DNA from 3 places in the Protofrankia sp. CiP1_Cm_nod3 genome. Region 3 is predicted to be linked to each of the others. Evidence: riboswitches for the same ligand, from Rfam matches in the RefSeq annotation. Region 3 holds a riboswitch; each other region holds the start of a gene.
The links. Region 3 has a riboswitch for cyclic di-AMP ahead of AC5LUJ_RS00770 (C40 family peptidase). Riboswitches for the same ligand answer to the same signal wherever they lie in the genome.
Positions count from the first base shown of each region.

Region 1 (6,198 bases), on a different contig from region 3:
GCGTCCCCGGCCAGTACGAGGCGCCCGAAGCGCATCGGTTCGTAGAAGACCGAGTCCATCGTGATGACGTTCGGCGGCTCCAGCAGCGGCCCTTCCGCCAGTTCCCAGTCGGCGTCCACGGCGAGCCGGGCGTGCAGTTCCGCCCAGATCCGCCCGGCCGGCCAGGCCGCGGCGTCGGCGGTGGCCTCCACCTGTAGGTAGAAGCGGCTTGTCCGGTGGTCGCGCAGCATGTGGCCGGCGAACCCCCGGGGACTGACCCCATAAATGATCTTATCGGTGGACGGGGCGACCGCGGCCAGGACCGCGAGCCAGGCCCATGCGCTGTCGCGCTGCCGGATGGAGCGTAACGCGCCCTCGGGGATCGATCCTCGGGAAACACCATGATGGCCGTCGCAGCCCGCGATGAAACGGCTTTCCACCACCTGCCGCTGCCCGCCGGCCGTGACGAAGGAGACGGCGGGGTGGTCGGAGGCCAGCGCGCCCAACATCACGTCAGTGACGCCGAACTCGATGACGCCACCCGCGGCAAGGTAGGCGGCAACCAGGTCGGCGACAAGCTTCTGCTGCGGGTAGACAACGTGGTGGCGTCCGCCCGCATGGCGAGCATACTCGACGACAAACGCTCTGCGACGATGTCGGAACTCACAGTCGTGGTGCGGCACACCTTCGGCTCGCAGGCCGTCGGCGAGCCCGTTGCGCTCCAGGGCGTCCACCGCCGCCGGCCCGAGCAGCCCGGCGCGTGGACGGCTTTCCACCCTGGCCCGGCTGGCGGCCTCGAGCACGAGCGTGTCGATACCCCGACGAGCCAGCACGACCGCGGCCACCAGGCCCGCGACACCCGCGCCAATCACAACAACGCCCACCCGGCGAGGACGCGGCCGGGAGGCGGGCGCGTCCGGCTGGCGCACACCACGCCCGTCCGGCACGGACCCCGACGCGGACCGCGTCATGGCGAGCGCCTCCCCGGGGAGCATCGGCACGATTCCTGATCATCCGTCACGCTGCCCTGATCACGTGACTGACCTGGAAGGACCGATCCGGACGAGGCACTGCCAGAGTACGACGTCACATTCCGACACGCGTCAGAAGGCCGACAACTCGGCATCAACCAATCGGACAATTTTCGTAAAAAGAGCAGAGTACCGCCAATGGGCAGCCTTGATCGCTACTTAACGTAGCAGTATTGCTCACTATCTGTACTCGAAGGCTCCTGGTCGACCGTCTGTCGCCGCTATGGCGTATTGTCATCCTCCGCATCCCGCAAGTCACGGAAAGCGGCACGTCAGTCGGGCGACCGAAGGCCACAAGCCAGCCGGTCGCACCCGGCGCCGCCCCGGCCGGCGAAGGAGGATGGGGTAGAAGAGCCGGTTATGACACTTCATACAACTACTTGGGGTAGTTGTGAGGGACTAGTGTTTACTAGCGCCATCCGTATGAACTAGTCTCGCGCCGACGTCACGACGCACCGGGCCGAACTGCCGAATCCTGCCCACGGTCCCGGTGTTCCCTCCGAGTCGTCACCAGGGCAGGAGCGGGGGACCCATCCTCCACCGGACGGCATCGAACCGCGGTGTCGCCCTCGGGGTGAAGTGTGCAGCGCGATGGTCGCGCGACCCACCGGGCAGCCCAGCCCGAACCCGACAGCTCACCTCGCAGGCGAACGGGAAGGATCACAACCTTGTCTGCGCATGATGTGCAGCCTGATCCAGCAGTACGATCGCGTTCGTCGCAGGCGGCTGCGCCGTCGTCCCGCCAGCACCCGATCGACCGGCACGTCGACCGTCCGGCACGCGGCCGGCATCGCGCGCCCGCGCCGCAGCCCGGAACGGGCCGCTCGCGAGCCCGGGCCGCTGTCGCCGTGGTGACCACCGGTACCGTCGCGGTGTCCGGTGTCGCCCTGGCCGGATGCGCCACGGCCGACTCGAACTCCGACGATGCCTCCGTCACCTCGCCGATAACGCTTGGATCACAGTTCGGCAGCCAGGCGTCACTGGCCAACCTGCGCACCTCGACCATCAATCCGCTGTCCACGGGTGGTTCCGGATCGGTCACCAGCCAGGTACTCAACCAGACCGACCTGCATCCCAAGAACGGCGTCGTGCTCAAAGTCACGAATCCGGACGTCTCCGTGAAGGCCGACCAGCCGGTGGAGATGGGGTTCTCCCTCGAGGACGCGGTCACCCACGCACCGCTGGTCAATCAGCTTGTCAAGGTCCAGGTGAAGCTGCCGGAGGGATGGGCCACCTTCAAGCACCTCTACACCAACGAGCAGGGCTTCACCAGCTACACCGCGAAGGTTCTCACCACCACGCAGATCACTGCGATTTTCGACGGGACCGACGCCCTGCGCTCGACACGGTCGACGAACGTCGGCACGTTGACCGTGATTCCCAACACCCCGCCCGTGCAGCGCTCTCCCCAGATCACTGGCCTCGATGCCCCGACCATGAGCAACGCCATCTCGGGCGCGCTCGCGGCCGCCAGCTCGCTGGGTGAACGGGCGGTGTATCTCGCGGCCCAGCAGGCCGGGAAGCCCTACGTCTATGGCGCTGAGGGCCCCTACACGTTCGACTGCTCAGGACTGGTCCAGTACGTCTTCAAGCAGCTGGGACGCAACATCCCCCGCACCGCCGAGGGACAGTACGAGGCGACCACCAGGATATCGCAGTACAACAAGCAGCCAGGTGACCTGATTTTCTACGGCGCACCAGGTAACATCTACCACGTCGGTATTTATGCGGGCGATGGTAAGATGTGGGTGGCACCCAAGTCAGGTGATGTCGTCTCGCTGAGGGCCATCTATACCACGTCATATTCCGTCGGCCGGGTTTTCTGAGCGAACCGGTCAGCCCGCGTCCACATCCGGCTGTCAGTACGCGGCTTCGCGTAGTGGCAACCAATATACTGTAGAAACAATTCACAGGCGGGTTCCCGCGCGGCCTCCCCCTCCGATTGTGCGTGAACCTTGCCGCCAGGTCGATCTTGTCGACGTCGACACCGGCCTGGCGGCGCTCCGCGGCATCCCGCGATGATGACTTCCGCTGGTTGGACCGAGCCAACCCCCCCAGCTCGGAAAGCCCGGCGGAACAAGAGGCTTCCGTCGGCCGGTCGTACTGGACCCCCCCCACAGTCCGGCCGGTCGGCGGGAGCCGCCCTCTCCCACCGACCGGATGCGCGGCCGAGGCTGGAACCTCATCAGACGCCTTCTCCGCGGGCCTCCCAACCCCGGATGCCCGCTCCTACGCCTTGGGCTTCCTGGAGAAGTCCCACAGGCTGCGCGTGACCTGCTTGTCCCACGTCCCGTCGACATGCTGGACATGGGTTCCCGACGGGCAGTTCGGGACCTGCCCGACCGGCCCCACCACCGCGACGGCGGCGAACTTCAGGTTGTTGTCAGGCGCCCCGCAGGCAATCGTGAGGGCGGCCCGCCCACCTTCGCCAAGACCCCAGATGTAGATCTTGGACTGGTCGATCTTCGACCGCTTCTCCGACACGTAGCGCACGACGTCACGCAGGTACTGCACGTCCGCGCCCCGGGGGTCGTCCAACCTCCATTCGCCGTCCACGGCTTCCGGGTAGACCACGGCGAAGTGCTGCCGGTCGGCAAGCGTCGAGGCTTCGGTGATCTTTTCGATCGCAGCCGCGTCGCTGTTGTTGTCATGCAGGACGAGGACCAGCGGCAGGGGCTTGCCGGGGTCGGCGTCGGCATGAACGGCGAGCTCGCGTTCGGCGGAGGCGTACCCCGCCGGTATCTTCGCCCGCTCGGTATCCGGGCTACCCGAGCGAGACACGTAGATCCAGGCGACCACGAGCACGGCACCGATGATCAGCACCCGCTTGCGGTTCTTGGCCCATAGCTGTTTCCCGGCTTTCAGCGGATTCGACACCACGAGACAACCGAACCACACCAGGAGCCGTCGATTCGGCAGATTCGCCTCGCGTCGCGGGCAAGTCGGGGCCACCCGGAGTGCGCTGTCTCACACCCAGTCAGCTTGCGATACCGATTGACTACTAAAAGTAGTCAAACAGGCATGTCCGGTACGGCAACCACGGCACGGCTCGTTCGTTGACGTGGTGTATCCACCAGAATCTCGACAACATCGGATTGCGGGGCATACGGCTGCCGGAACAGGGGTGAGGCCGAAGTGGACAGTGGTCAGGAACTCGACCATCGACTGATCAAGATTGAACACGAGCTGTCGGTGTTCGGCCGGCGCGCCGAACGCTTCCGGATGGCCATCGCCGGCGAGTCCGGGACGGTTCTGGACCGCTCCGCCTACCTGCTGCTCAGCCACATCCACGAACACGGCGCCGTACGGCTGACCACCCTGGGCACGGTGTTCGCCCTGGACATCTCCACGGTGAGCCGCCAGATCGCCGCGCTTGTCACGGCCGGGCTGGTGGAACGCGCCACCGATCCCAGCGACCGGCGGGCGACGCTGGTGAGACTCAGCACCCGCGGCCAGCAACGCTACCTCGCCACCCGCTCCGCACGGGTAGAAAAAATCAATACCCTGGTACGCACCTGGGACCAGGAGGAACTCGGTGTCTTCGGCGCGCTGCTGAGCCGGCTGAACGTGGCGATCGCCGAACACGACCGCGCCCATCTGCCGCCGCAGCACGACGAGCCGTGTCCCGCACCCGCCACCCCGCCGGCCGTCAGGACGGACTGACGGCCGACGGCCGGGCACCGGGCGACAGGCCGCTCCCCCCGCGTCCGGGCGCAGGCCCCCCGGCTGCTTCCCGCGCCCACCGAAGGTTCCCCGCGGCCGCCCGGCCCCGGGTCAGGCATGGACGTCCAGGGCGTGCAGGCGTGCCTGGCGCAGCACCTCCGTCTCCGGCGGGCCGGCCAGTTCCGGCAGCCAGCCATGCACCCAGGACAACAGCAGGTCGGCCAGGGCCGGGTTCTGCGCGAGGACCGGACCGTGCAGGTAGGTACCGATCACACGGCCGTCCACGACACCGTCGGTGTGGTCCGGGGTACCGTTACCGACCCCCTTGCGCACGATCCCGAGCGGCCGGCCGTGCCCGTTGGGCAGTGCCCGGGTACGTCCCCCGTGGTTCTCGTAGCCGAGCAGCAACGGCAGCTCGAGCTCGGGGACGGGCTCGACGACGATGTCACCGACCGCGCGTGGCGGCACCGGCTGCTCGAACGAGCGTCGCGTCTCCACGTCCACCAGGCCCAGGCCGTCGTGGATACGGCCCTCACCGGCGGGGAAGGACGCACCGATCACCTGGTATCCGGCGCACACCGCGAGCACGGCCGCGCCCTGGGCCACCGCGTGCGCGATCGCGCTGTTGCGGCGCAGCCCCTCGGCGGCCAGCACCTGCGGCTCGTCCTCACCGCCGCCGAGCAGATAGATGTCGCAGCCGGCCGGCACCGGCTCCCCGGCCGGGACGCCGATCACCTCGGCCGGCAGGCCACGCCAGCGCAGCCGCTGCGCCAGCACGGTCGCGTTGCCGCCGTCGCCGTACGTCCCGAGCAGCTCCGGGTAGATCAGGGCGATCCGGGTCGCCGACTCCCGGCTCATGCCGCGGCCCCGGTCATGTCACCGTGGATGGTCACCTTTTTGGTCACCTTTTTGGTCAACTGTTCGTCCTCACCGGGGCGACCCGCCCCAGGATGTCGCGGAAGGCGGTGTAGTTCGCGACCACATCGACGATCTTCTCGTCCAGAACCGCCGCCGCGCTCTCGGCATCGGGATGGACCGTGTGCGGGATCTCCGCGTATGCCAGCCGGACGCTCATGTCCTCCTTGCGCCCACCGGTGACCAGCACCCGCCGGCCCCGCAGCCGCTCGAACGGGACATCCCAGATCCACGACGGGTCACGCCCGTCAGCGGTCTGCGCGTTGAAGTCAACGATCACCGGCCGGGTGGGCGTGCTGTTGAGCAGCTCCATCATCTCCACCCAGCCGGCCGGGTTCTTCGCCAGCAGCAGCCGCCCGCGGGTACCGGAGTCGCCGAGCTCGACCTCCTGGTAGCGGCCCTGGACGTCCTCAAGGCCGGTCATCGCGGCCAGCGCCTGCTCGACCTCGACCCCGAAGAGCTTCGCCGCCGCGGCGGCCATCGCCGCATTGCCGAGGTTCACCCGGCCGGGCAGGTCGATCGACGCCGTGAGGTGACGGCCGAACCAGAGCAGCTCGTGCGGCCCGGTGACCGAGACAAGGGGCTCAGGCCGGGCCAGCCCGCAGCCGCA
Region 1 is NZ_CEVIVD010000118.1:307-6,504, forward strand. Features, by position in the region: partial or broken gene AC5LUJ_RS18650 (4-hydroxybenzoate 3-monooxygenase) at 1-974, opposite strand, end outside; cyclic di-AMP (ydaO/yuaA leader) riboswitch at 1,498-1,673, shown strand; gene AC5LUJ_RS18655 (C40 family peptidase) at 1,862-2,836, shown strand; gene AC5LUJ_RS18660 (CE1 family esterase) at 3,240-3,890, opposite strand; gene AC5LUJ_RS18665 (MarR family winged helix-turn-helix transcriptional regulator) at 4,146-4,673, shown strand; gene AC5LUJ_RS18670 (type 1 glutamine amidotransferase) at 4,785-5,531, opposite strand; gene AC5LUJ_RS18675 (MurT ligase domain-containing protein) at 5,587-6,198, opposite strand, start outside.
Region 1: it holds a riboswitch for cyclic di-AMP, as region 3 does, so the genes downstream of both, AC5LUJ_RS18655 (C40 family peptidase) here and AC5LUJ_RS00770 (C40 family peptidase) in region 3, are expected to answer to the same signal.

Region 2 (4,221 bases), on a different contig from region 3:
ATCCGGCGAGTGGGGAGGACTCTAGCGAGTCTGGTTCTATCGAAGCAAATCGGGGTGTCGGATGAACTACACCGACGTGACTGTTATCACCCGAATGGGCTAAGCGCCTTGAACGTGTCACCGTAGCTGACGGTGTGACTCCGCCCCGCGGCGGGGTCGCCTTCTCCGATTTCTGTGACTTATGGTGACGGACGAAGTTTCTTTCGTATCGTGAATGTGCTTGTTGTCACTTCTGGGGCACTCCGGGAAGCGGAGCCGTCCGGAGCGGTCCCCGGCCCTGCCGGGCCGGATCCGGGCCGGCCGCATCCGGGGTTCTCCTGGATGCGGCCGGAGGCCTGGCATGAAAGGGGATCGTGGCTGCGCTGTCCATGGCGCGCCAGCCCGGTCCGGTCGGATGTCCAGCCACGGGTGGGCCGGCTGTGTGCGGACTGTGCGTGCCGCCGGTGGGCGGTGCCGTCCGCCAGAGGCCGTTCGACCGCTGGGTCGTTCGGCCAGTTGCCGGCTGTTCGGCCGGCTGTTCGGCCGGTTGGCCGGTTGGTTGGCTGGCCGTGTTCAGTCGAAGGTGGCCGTCCAGGTCCGTGGGCCGCAGATACCGTCCACCTGCAGTCCCCGCGAGTTCTGCAGGAGGGTGGCGGCGAAGGCGGACTGGGGGCCGTAGCGGCCGTCGATCCTGATCCGGTAGCCGAGCCTGTTCATCTGGCGCTGCCAGGCTCGTACGTCCGAGCGCACCTGATAGATCAGCCCGGTGGTGAACAGCGTGTTGTCCGCGAGACTCTGCGCGCTCTGACGCACCACCCAGCGTTGGGCCCCGGTCGACCCGGCCGCGCCCGCCGAGCCGGTGCCGGTGCCGGTGCCGGTGCTGGGCGATCCGGCCCCGGACGAGCTGGCGCTCGCCACCAGCTGGTCGGCGCCCATCCCCTGGCCGCAGACCGGCCACTGGCCGAAGCCGGACCGGTTGGCCAGTCTCAGCGCGGCCTCGTCCTGGGTGGCTGGCAAGGCGTCGCTGGGCAGCCCCGGGTAGCCGAGGCTCTGCCAGGTGCTCAGCGAGAACTGGTAGGCACCGTAATAACCGTTGCCGGTATTGACGGTGTAGTCCCCCCCGGACTCGCACTGGCGTAGCTGCGCCCAGGTGGTGGCGGCGCTGGCGGGCTGTGACATCACGATGCTTCCGCCGACCGCCGCGGCCAGCGCGGGAGCGACTACCAGCGCCCGCGCGCCCAGCCGGATTCGGCCGGTTCCGTGCTGTCGATTTCGGGAACGTGCACTGGACATATTGGTTTTATGCCCTTCCCCACGCCTGCGAAGTGAGCTGTCGGGTTCGGGCTGGGACTGCCCGGCCGCATGTGCGGCTTCACCCCGAGGACGCCCGGTATCGGCGCCCAGAAGTGGGTCCCCCGTTCCTGCCACGAGTTTGGGTTTTCGTCGGGCGAGGGCAGGATTCGGCGTGCCGCCCGACGTGTGTTCGCTGTGTCGCGAGCACGGCGCAGACCATAACAACAATTGCTGGGCGCCGAACAAGCGGGGAATACGCTTCGTGAGGATGTGCACACCGGGCCGGCGGCTCTTGTCGGGGCCCGGGAGCGGATGGTAGCGCACGGGTACGCGCGCTTATTGATTTCATCATACTTTTATTGCCGGGAAAACTCGGTATCCCGCCGTGCCGGTGGCGATCGGGGCCGGATTATCCGGATAGGAGCCAGTGCGTGGGCCGGCGATCCGCGTGCTATGGGCCGGAAGCCGGGCCCGGCCGGCCCGGCGCCCGCGGCGCGGAACACCGCTGATTCAGCCGAAGACACGTCGAACGGCAGGACCATACGTACAGTGCCGTGATCCGACGATGATGCGACCTTTCCGGAACCTGCGTCATATACGGATGGCCGTTGAAAGGTGACGGCCATCCGGTCACCCGGGCGCCGGGAGGCCGATGGGTCGGCACCCGCACGCGAACGCTCGCCAGCCGGACGACGAAGCCCGGTCTGGCGAGCGTGTTGTGGGGCCGTCCCGCCCAAGCGGGGTCAGTTGGCGAGGGAGCGTCCCGCGGAACGCAGGTCCTCGCACGCCTTCACGACTCGGGCGGCCATGCCGACTTCGGCCGCCTTGCCGTAGCTGCGCGGGTCGTAGTGCTTCTTCACGCCGACCTCGCCGTCCACCTTCAGAACGCCGTCGTAGTTCCGGAAGACGTGGTCGACGACCGGCCGGGTGTACGCGTACTGGGTGTCGGTGTCCACATTCATCTTGATCACGCCGTAATCCACCGCTTCGCGGATCTCGGACAGGTCGGAACCGCTCCCGCCGTGGAAGACCAGGTCGAGAGGTCTGGCCCCGGCTGGCAGCCCGAGCTTCTGCGCGACATACTGCTGACCATCCCGCAGGATACTCGGACGGAGTTTCACATTGCCCGGCTTGTATACCCCGTGCACGTTTCCGAAGGTTGCCGCGACCAGGTAGCGGCCCCGTTCCCCGGCGCCGAGGACCTCGACGGTCCGCCACATGTCCTCGGGCGTGCTGTACAGTTTCTCGTCGATCGCGCCGACGATGCCGTCCTCCTCACCGCCGACGACACCGATCTCCACCTCCAGGACGATTTTCGCCTGGGCCGTGTCCGCCAGCAGCGCGTCGGCGATTTTGAGGTTCTCCTCGATCTCGACCGCGGAGCCGTCCCACATGTGGGACTGGAACAGCGGCTCGCGGCCCTCCCTGAGCACCCGCTCCTTGGAGATCGCGACCAGGGGGCGCAGGTAGGTGTCGAGCTTGCCGGCAGGACAGTGGTCGGTGTGCAGCGCGATGTTGACCGAGTACGCCTTGGCGACATGGTGGGCGAACTCGGCCAGCGCCTGCGCGCCGAGCACCATGTTCTTCACCCGGGTACCGGAGAGAAATTCGGCCCCTCCGGTGGAAATCTGTACGATACCGTCGCTCCCGGCGTCCGCGAAGCCCTTCAGTGCGGCATTCAGGGTTTCACTCGACGTGACGTTGATCGCAGGGTAGGCGAATGCCTCCGCCTTGGCCTGGTCGAGCATCTGGGCGTAGATATCTGGGGTGGCAATGGGCATCGGTCTGGCTCCTGTGGACAGTCGGGGCGCGGCATGCCCGGTTCGGTGATATTTTACCGATTCGGACGTGTGCCGTGCCGGGAAGTTGCGCGAAGGGTATGACGAACGCTCCCCGTCCGGTAGGACGGCCGCAACGGGTGAGTACGGATGTTCTGTCGGGTGTGGTGCACTATGCCGTCGTCCTCACTCCCGGCTTCGTCGGGAGCGGTGTCGTCCGTCGGTTTCCGGTTACCCGGTGACGTTTTCGGTTACCCGGTGACATCGTCCCGCTCGCAGCCGGGGCAGCCCATGACCGGCTCGGGCGCGTCGCTCATCGCGGGGGAGCGCATCCAGCGGATCCTCGATCGCGTGGATCTCGTTGCTGCGGCCCGCACCGATCTGTGCCCGGCGGACGCGTGCTGGCGACCGGGGTACCGTCGATCGCGATTTCCGGTGCCATGGCTCGTTATGTTACCGGGAAGCATCCGGCCGCGCTCCGCCTGAATGCGCCGGAAGCCGCCCGTACGGCCTGGGCTGTGCCTTCTGCCAGGCCTTCTGCCAGCGCTTTGGCACTCCGGCTCGCGGCAGCGGCCGGTTTGTTCCATGGCCGCGGGCCTTATGTCCCGCCATGCCCCGCCGCGGTGTGCCGCGGCATGCCCGGGCACATGTTCCCCACCGCGTGTCCCCACCGCATGTTCCCGTCGCGGGGCCTCGCGGTATTGCTCCCGCCGTGCCCGACGCGTGCTCCCGTCTTGTCCGATGTGCGCTCCCGTCGCGGCTGGGCGCGTGACGTGACCGGGGCAGTCCAGGCGGTCCGCCCACCGGAGCGGACATGGCCGTCGGGCCGTTCGCCGGCACGGTGGCGAATGGGCCCGATGACCCGTTCTGTCCGCTGTTCGCTATTGTGGGCACCGGTCGGACGGCTGGCGGCGGCATGGTAATGACCTTGACGCCCGATGGCCGCTCCGGCGGGCCCGGATCCATGGGCCGGCGAAGGGGGACACACGGGGGGCCGACCGGACGGAAGGTTCCATGGATCGACATCGCGGCTACGGCCGTGCCCGCCGGAGGTGGCCTGCCGCCGTGTCGGCGGTCGTCCTCGGCGTTCTCGCGGCGGTCGCGCTGCTCCTGACACGGTTCACCACACCGGCCGGCCCGGCCGGCGCGGCCGGCGCGGACAGGTCCGTCG
Region 2 is NZ_CEVIVD010000040.1:17,103-21,323, reverse strand. Features, by position in the region: gene AC5LUJ_RS10355 (transglycosylase family protein) at 553-1,272, opposite strand; cyclic di-AMP (ydaO/yuaA leader) riboswitch at 1,280-1,428, opposite strand; gene fbaA (class II fructose-bisphosphate aldolase) at 2,016-3,053, opposite strand; partial or broken gene AC5LUJ_RS10345 (hypothetical protein) at 4,065-4,221, shown strand, end outside.
Region 2: it holds a riboswitch for cyclic di-AMP, as region 3 does, so the genes downstream of both, AC5LUJ_RS10355 (transglycosylase family protein) here and AC5LUJ_RS00770 (C40 family peptidase) in region 3, are expected to answer to the same signal.

Region 3 (6,198 bases):
GCCCGGCCAGCAGCGGCACGGTCCCCAGGGTGCCTGCCAACACGGCGGTGGCGAAGGCCGCTTTCAGCTTTCTACGCACAGTTGCTCCTTGGCTAGCTCATGCACCGGCAGCTCGCGTACCGGCGCGGCGCTGCGGGACACGTCGCCTCAACAGCGACGAGATGGCCAGACGACGACTTTCCGTAGCTGACTGGCCACGACATGAAGTAGACACGTAGAGCAACCACAAGTCAACTATCTGCCAACAAGGACGCTACAAACGGCGACTTCGCCCGGAGCGGGGCAACAGGCACAGCGGCACACGACCACACAGCGACACAGCGACACAGCGACACAGCGACACACGACGGCACAGCGGCCACGCCGTTCCAGACGGCAGCGACGGCTACACCGGCCGTGGCTCGACGCTGGCCCTGCCGCCCGGCCGGGACGCACCGCACGACACGCCGACGCACGACACGCCGACGGATGGCACGCCGACGGATGGCACGCCGACGGATGGCACGCCGACGGATGGCACGCCGACGGATGGTGGGGCCGCGGTGGCCGCCGGCGGGTCCTATCCCCAGCCGAGCTCGGCGAGCCGCCCGTCGTCGATGCCGAAGTGATGGGCCACCTCGTGGATGACGGTCACCCGTACCTGCCCGACGACCTGTTCCTCGGTCCGGCCCAGGTCGCAGATCGACCGCCGGTAGATCGTGATCCGGTCCGGCAGCACCCCGCTGTACCAGTCGCCCCGCTGCGTCAGCGGTACCCCCTCGTAGAGCCCCAGCAGCCCCGGCGACGGCGGCTCGTCCTCGACAACGACCGCGATGTTGGACATCTGACGGCCGAGCTGCGGTGGCAGGCTGTCCAGCGCCTCGGCCACCAGGGCCTCGAAGCGCTGCCTGGACACCTCGACCACGTCGGTGAACCTACCTTCAGACGCCGTCCCGGCGCGGCGCCGCCATACCGCCGGGCACCGGCACGGGGAATGAACAGGCCTGGATGGACGTCGGCCGCCGGAGAAGATCGGCGTAATTTTGTCGTTGTGTACGCTTTTACGGCCAAAAAGCGTACACAACGACAAACTCTTCTGGATCATGGCCTGTGCGGGTGGTCGTGGATGGGCTCCGCGCTACCTGACCGGCGCTCCAGGGGGACGTCCAGGAGGACGTCCGGCGGACGCCCGGGGAACATTGTCCGGCGTCCACTGCTTCTCATGATGTAATTATGTAAGCGGGACAGGAGGCCGGGATGCAGGATCCGCTCGATGCCTACTCACAGGTCGTCACCCGAGTCGCCGCCACCGTCTCCCCCGCTGTCGCGAGCCTGCGGGTACGGACGCCGCGTGGCGAGGGAGCCGGATCCGCCGTGGTCTTCACCGATGACGGCTTCCTGCTCACCTCCGCCCACGTCGTCGACAGCGGACCGAGGCGCGCGGGACGGCAGACCGGCGGCGGCGCGGCGGGCATGGCCGAGTTCGCCGACGGCACCCACAGCGAAGTGGACGTGATCGGCGCCGATCCGCTCTCCGACCTCGCGGTGCTGCGGGCCCGTAGCGGCACGCCGGCCCCGGCGGCGCTCGGCGACGCCGACACGCTCTCCGTCGGTCAGCTCGTCGTCGCGGTGGGCAGCCCGCTGGGCCTGACCGGCAGCGTCACCGCGGGGGTCGTCAGCGCACTCGGCCGCTCCCTGCCCACCCGGGCCGGCGCCACCGTCCGCGTCATCGACGAAGTGATCCAGACGGACGCCGCGCTCAACCCGGGCAATTCCGGCGGCGCGCTGGTCACCGCCGACTGCCACGTCGTCGGGGTGAACACCGCCGTCGCCGGGATCGGGCTCGGGCTCGCCGTCCCGGTCAACGCCACCACCCGCCGCATCCTCGCCGCGCTCATGCGCGACGGCCGGGTACGGCGCGCCTACCTGGGGGTCGCCAGCACCCGGGCACCGCTGCCGCCACACCTGGCCGAGCGGTCCGGCCGGCGGCACGGGGTGCGGCTGGCCGAGGTCGTCGCGGGCAGCCCGGCCGGTCGCGCCGGCCTGTTCGCCGACGACCTGGTGCTCTCCGTCGCCGGGCAGCCGGTCGCCACCCCGGGGGATCTGCAACGGCTGATGACGGAGGACACCATCGGCCGCCCGCTCGAACTGACGGTGTGGCGGCGCGGCGCGCTCGTCGACGTCATCGTCGTCCCGCAGGAACTGGCACTCACCTGAGAAGATCGGCACGAGTTTGTCGCGGTGTACGCCGATATGGCAAAAATGCGCCTATACAGCCAGAATGTACTGATGCTGCCAGCATGCGCCAATACAGCCAGAATGCGCTGATACGGCCAGAAAACATGAACATACACGACAACAGACTCACGCCGGTCGCGGCCTGGTGGGCGAACGTCCGCGGGCGGCCGCCGGCCACCGGCCCGCCCAGGCGGGGACGGTGGCCGCCCGCGGACGGTGGCGCCCCGGGTGCCCGAGGGAGGGGGAGGCACCCAGGGCCGTCAGTGGCACCCAGCCGTCAGCCGCACGGGAACAGCTGGGCGTAGGTGCGGGCGCCGACTGTTCCGTCGGCCGCGAGGCCGTGCCGCCGCTGGTATTCCTTGACCACCCTGGTGGTCTGCGGGCCGAATATCCCGTCGACGGTGAGAGGATATCCGATACCGGTCAGCCGCCGCTGTACCGCGGCCACCTCGGTACGCATTTTGCTGCCGTTTCTCACGGTTGCCGTGGACGCTGGCAGCGAACAGTTCCGGGTGATGTAGCTGATCCCGCTGACGGGCGGGACAGGGGCGCTCGACCGCGTTGTCGACATGCTCGCCGGGCTGGCTTTCGCCGCTGCCGCGGCGGCGTTCCCCCGCGCCAGATGACGGCGGTAGGAACCGTTGGTGTAGGCGCTCCAGGCACGCACGCCCTGACTGTCGCACACCTTCTTCGCCGCCCACGCGTTGGTGGCCGGGTCGTACAGGTTCCGGCCCGCCAGCCAGCCCGTGTGGACCCGCGCGTTGATCTGCCAGAGCCCGCGGGAGTCCTCACCGTGCGCGTTACGCGCCCTGGCGTTGCCACCGGACTCCGCGAGCGCCACCGCCACCCAGGTGCCCAGCGGCACCCCTCGGCAGCTGGGCAGCCCCGCGTTCGCGGCGACACGGGCGATGGCCGTGTCGGCGACGACGGCGGGCCCGGACGGCCCGGCCGCGCTGGCCGGGGCCGCGGTCAGCATCATTCCGGCCGTCGTCCCGATGAGCCCGACGGTGCCCACCAATGCCGCGCCGTTGCACCGGCCGGGTTTTCTGTGTCTTCCCCTGGACATGATCAGTTTCTCATCCAAAAGTATCGTCGAAATGGCTCGTCAAATTCACTGGCGGCGCCAGGACAGCATTTCCTTCGAGCAGCCGACGGTTTGCTCTTCCCAGCGCGCCTGATCGACTGGAACACGTCGGGCAGACCGGGGCGCAGGCCGTCGACCGCATTCGTCCAGAAAATTTCCCGGTCATTTCCGGAGCGCTCCGGGAGAAGCACCGTGCGCTCCGGCCGGAATTTTCTGGATATCCGGCGCGGGACCCGCGCCGGACCTGCCCGGGGCTCCAGGAACAGTTACCCGGCAGTGGCCGGGAGAAATTTTCGCGGCGGCCGCCGGCTGTTGCCCGCGCTGTCCGCCCGGGGCACCCGAACACCCCGTGGCCGCCAGCCCGGCCCGGGCGGGCGGGTCACCTGATACGGCCGACCAGATGGCTGCCGGTGTAGACCTTCTGGAGCCGGACCACGGCCCCGGTGTGCGGGGCGGCCCACATCATCCCGTTCCCGGCGTAGATCCCTACGTGGTGGATGCCGCCCGGCCGGCCGAAGAAAATGAGGTCACCGGGCTGCCGGGCATTCTTCGATATCTTCTGGGAGGCGTTGTACTGCGCGTTGGCCGTCCGCGGGACGCTGCGGCCGAGCTGCTTGTAGATGTACTGGACGAGGCCGGAGCAGTCGAACGCCCGGGGCCCCTCGGCACCCCACACGTACGGCTTTCCGGCCTGCTTCGACGCCAGATAGACGAGTTTCGCCCCGAAACCACTGGTGGACGTCGAGAAACTCACCGGCTGCGCCGACAGCGTGCGCACGCCCGCGGCGGCGGCCGGCGACGAGGCCGCCGACCAGACGGCCGGGGTGATCGTGAAGGTAGCGGGCCGGGCAGCGGTCGTGCCGGCCGCGGTGGTCGTGCCGGCCGTGGCGGCGTCGGTCCACCCCGTCCCGCCCGTGCCCGCGCCACGGTCGTTCGCCAGGGCCGGTGCGGCCAGCCCGGAGAGGGCGACGGTACCGGTGGCCGCGGCGGCAACCGCGGTACGTGCCGATATCCGGCCGAGGGCGGAGCGGGTCGTGGGCGCGCGATGACGACCGCGCCTGGAACTGGGACTGGGATGACCTACGGCAGCCGGACCTGAATTCACCTGGTGTGCAGGCAACGATGATCCTTCCCATACGCCTGCGAGGTTAGCTGTCGGGTTCGGGCCGGGAAGCCCGGTCGACGCGCGGATACCTGCGCGGCCGACTTCACCCCAAGGACGGCCACCGTGGTGGCGACGTCCGGCGGAAAGGTGGGTCCCCCGCTTCTGTCCTGGCGATCGCTAGTCGGAAGACACCGGACCGTGGACAGAACTCGGCGTGCGGTCCGGTGCCGTTGAGAGCCCGGCCAACGTAGCGAACTACTTTTGGTAACCGCAAGCGGCGGTTTTCTCGGCATGTCGGCGCACAACACTCACCGTACGCATCATTTACGCGGGCCGTCCCAGGATGGCTGCCGGGACGGTACGAGCTGGCCGCAGCGTGATGGCGCTACACACCGCTCCCATGGTTAACCAGCGCGTATCGTGAAACGGCCGATGCGGACCGGCAACAACATTTTTTCCACCGTTGTGTTTCGCTGTCGGGCACAGCATTTGCACTGTCGGGCACAGCATTTGCACTGCCCGAAACAGCGTTTGCGCTGTCGGGCGCAGTGGATCGCCCGGGTGGGCCCACGGACCGCCGAAGCAACGCCACGAACCCGGACGTGCGCACGCCGCGGCCGGCGGCATGGCCAGCGCGGACGGCGCAGCGTCCGGGCATCAGTGACGCCCGGGCACCAGCGGGGCCGCCGGTCCGCCCCGGGCCAGGCAGGGCCCCGGGCGGAGCGGCGTCGGTCAGGACTCGACCCAGCCGCGCGCCTGCGCGAGGGTGGTCAGTCGCTGCCGTATCTGGCTTATCTGGCCGCCGGTCAGGGTCGGCACCGATTCGATGAGCGTCTCGGTCAGCAGATGCCGGAACTCCCCGACGGTGAGGACGTCGCACATGTCGTCGTCGTCGGCGCTCGAACGCCCGTTGACCACACCTGGGGAGACCACCGGATACACGGGCGCCGGACGGGCCGGAGCCCGGCGGATCAGACGGACGACCGAGGCCTTCGGGCCCCTGTCACTCTCCTCCGCCTCGAACTCCACCAGCGTTCCGGGCTGGAACAGGTGCTTCTCGTCCTGAAGATCGTTTGCGTGCATGAAAACGTCGTCGCCACCGGCATCGGGCGCTATGAAACCGTAGCCGCGAACCCCGTCGAAACGCAGAATTCTACCAGTACCCACCACATCTGCCCCTGTACAACCTCTGTGCCAACCAGCCCTGTACCAAGTGAACTGCACACCAGACGAACCTGTGTACAACCAAGCCCCAGGACCGCTCGCGCGACCGCAGGACCTGCTCACCGTCTCAGGTACGCCTACCCAGGTCAAGCCCGACACCCGGAGCGCGGAACGACCGACAGCGGCCGATGGGGAACGAGCGCGGATACACCGGGGCGGAACGGCCGACCAGCTGACCAGCTGACCGGCCGGCCGGCCCCCGGAAGCGCCCCGGGGGCCAGCCGGCCGTCGACGTCATGGTCACAAGCCGCGGATCCGTGTCCTTACGGTCTACGCCGGGTCACCGGCGGCGTGGACGGCGGCCAGGCTCTGCCTGGCGGCGTCGACCACCGCCCGCGGGGTGAAACCGAATCTGGTCTGCAGGTCCCGCAGCGGGGCGGACGCGCCGAAGGTCCGCATCCCGATGATCACCCCGTCCGGGCCGGCGTACCGTTCCCAGCCGAGCGTGGCGGCCTGCTCGACCACGACCCGCGCGCGGACCGCCGGCGGCAGCACCTGCTCGCGGTACCGCGCGGGCTGCCGCTCGAACAGCTCCCAGGACGGCAGGCTGACCACCCGGGCGCGCACC
Region 3 is NZ_CEVIVD010000001.1:188,670-194,867, reverse strand. Features, by position in the region: gene AC5LUJ_RS00790 (DUF4394 domain-containing protein) at 1-79, opposite strand, end outside; gene AC5LUJ_RS00785 (metallopeptidase family protein) at 560-904, opposite strand; gene AC5LUJ_RS00780 (S1C family serine protease) at 1,237-2,196, shown strand; gene AC5LUJ_RS00775 (peptidoglycan-binding protein) at 2,495-3,283, opposite strand; gene AC5LUJ_RS00770 (C40 family peptidase) at 3,681-4,055, opposite strand; gene AC5LUJ_RS00765 (hypothetical protein) at 4,036-4,350, shown strand; cyclic di-AMP (ydaO/yuaA leader) riboswitch at 4,424-4,589, opposite strand; gene AC5LUJ_RS00760 (cold-shock protein) at 5,139-5,576, opposite strand; gene tkt (transketolase) at 5,901-6,198, opposite strand, start outside.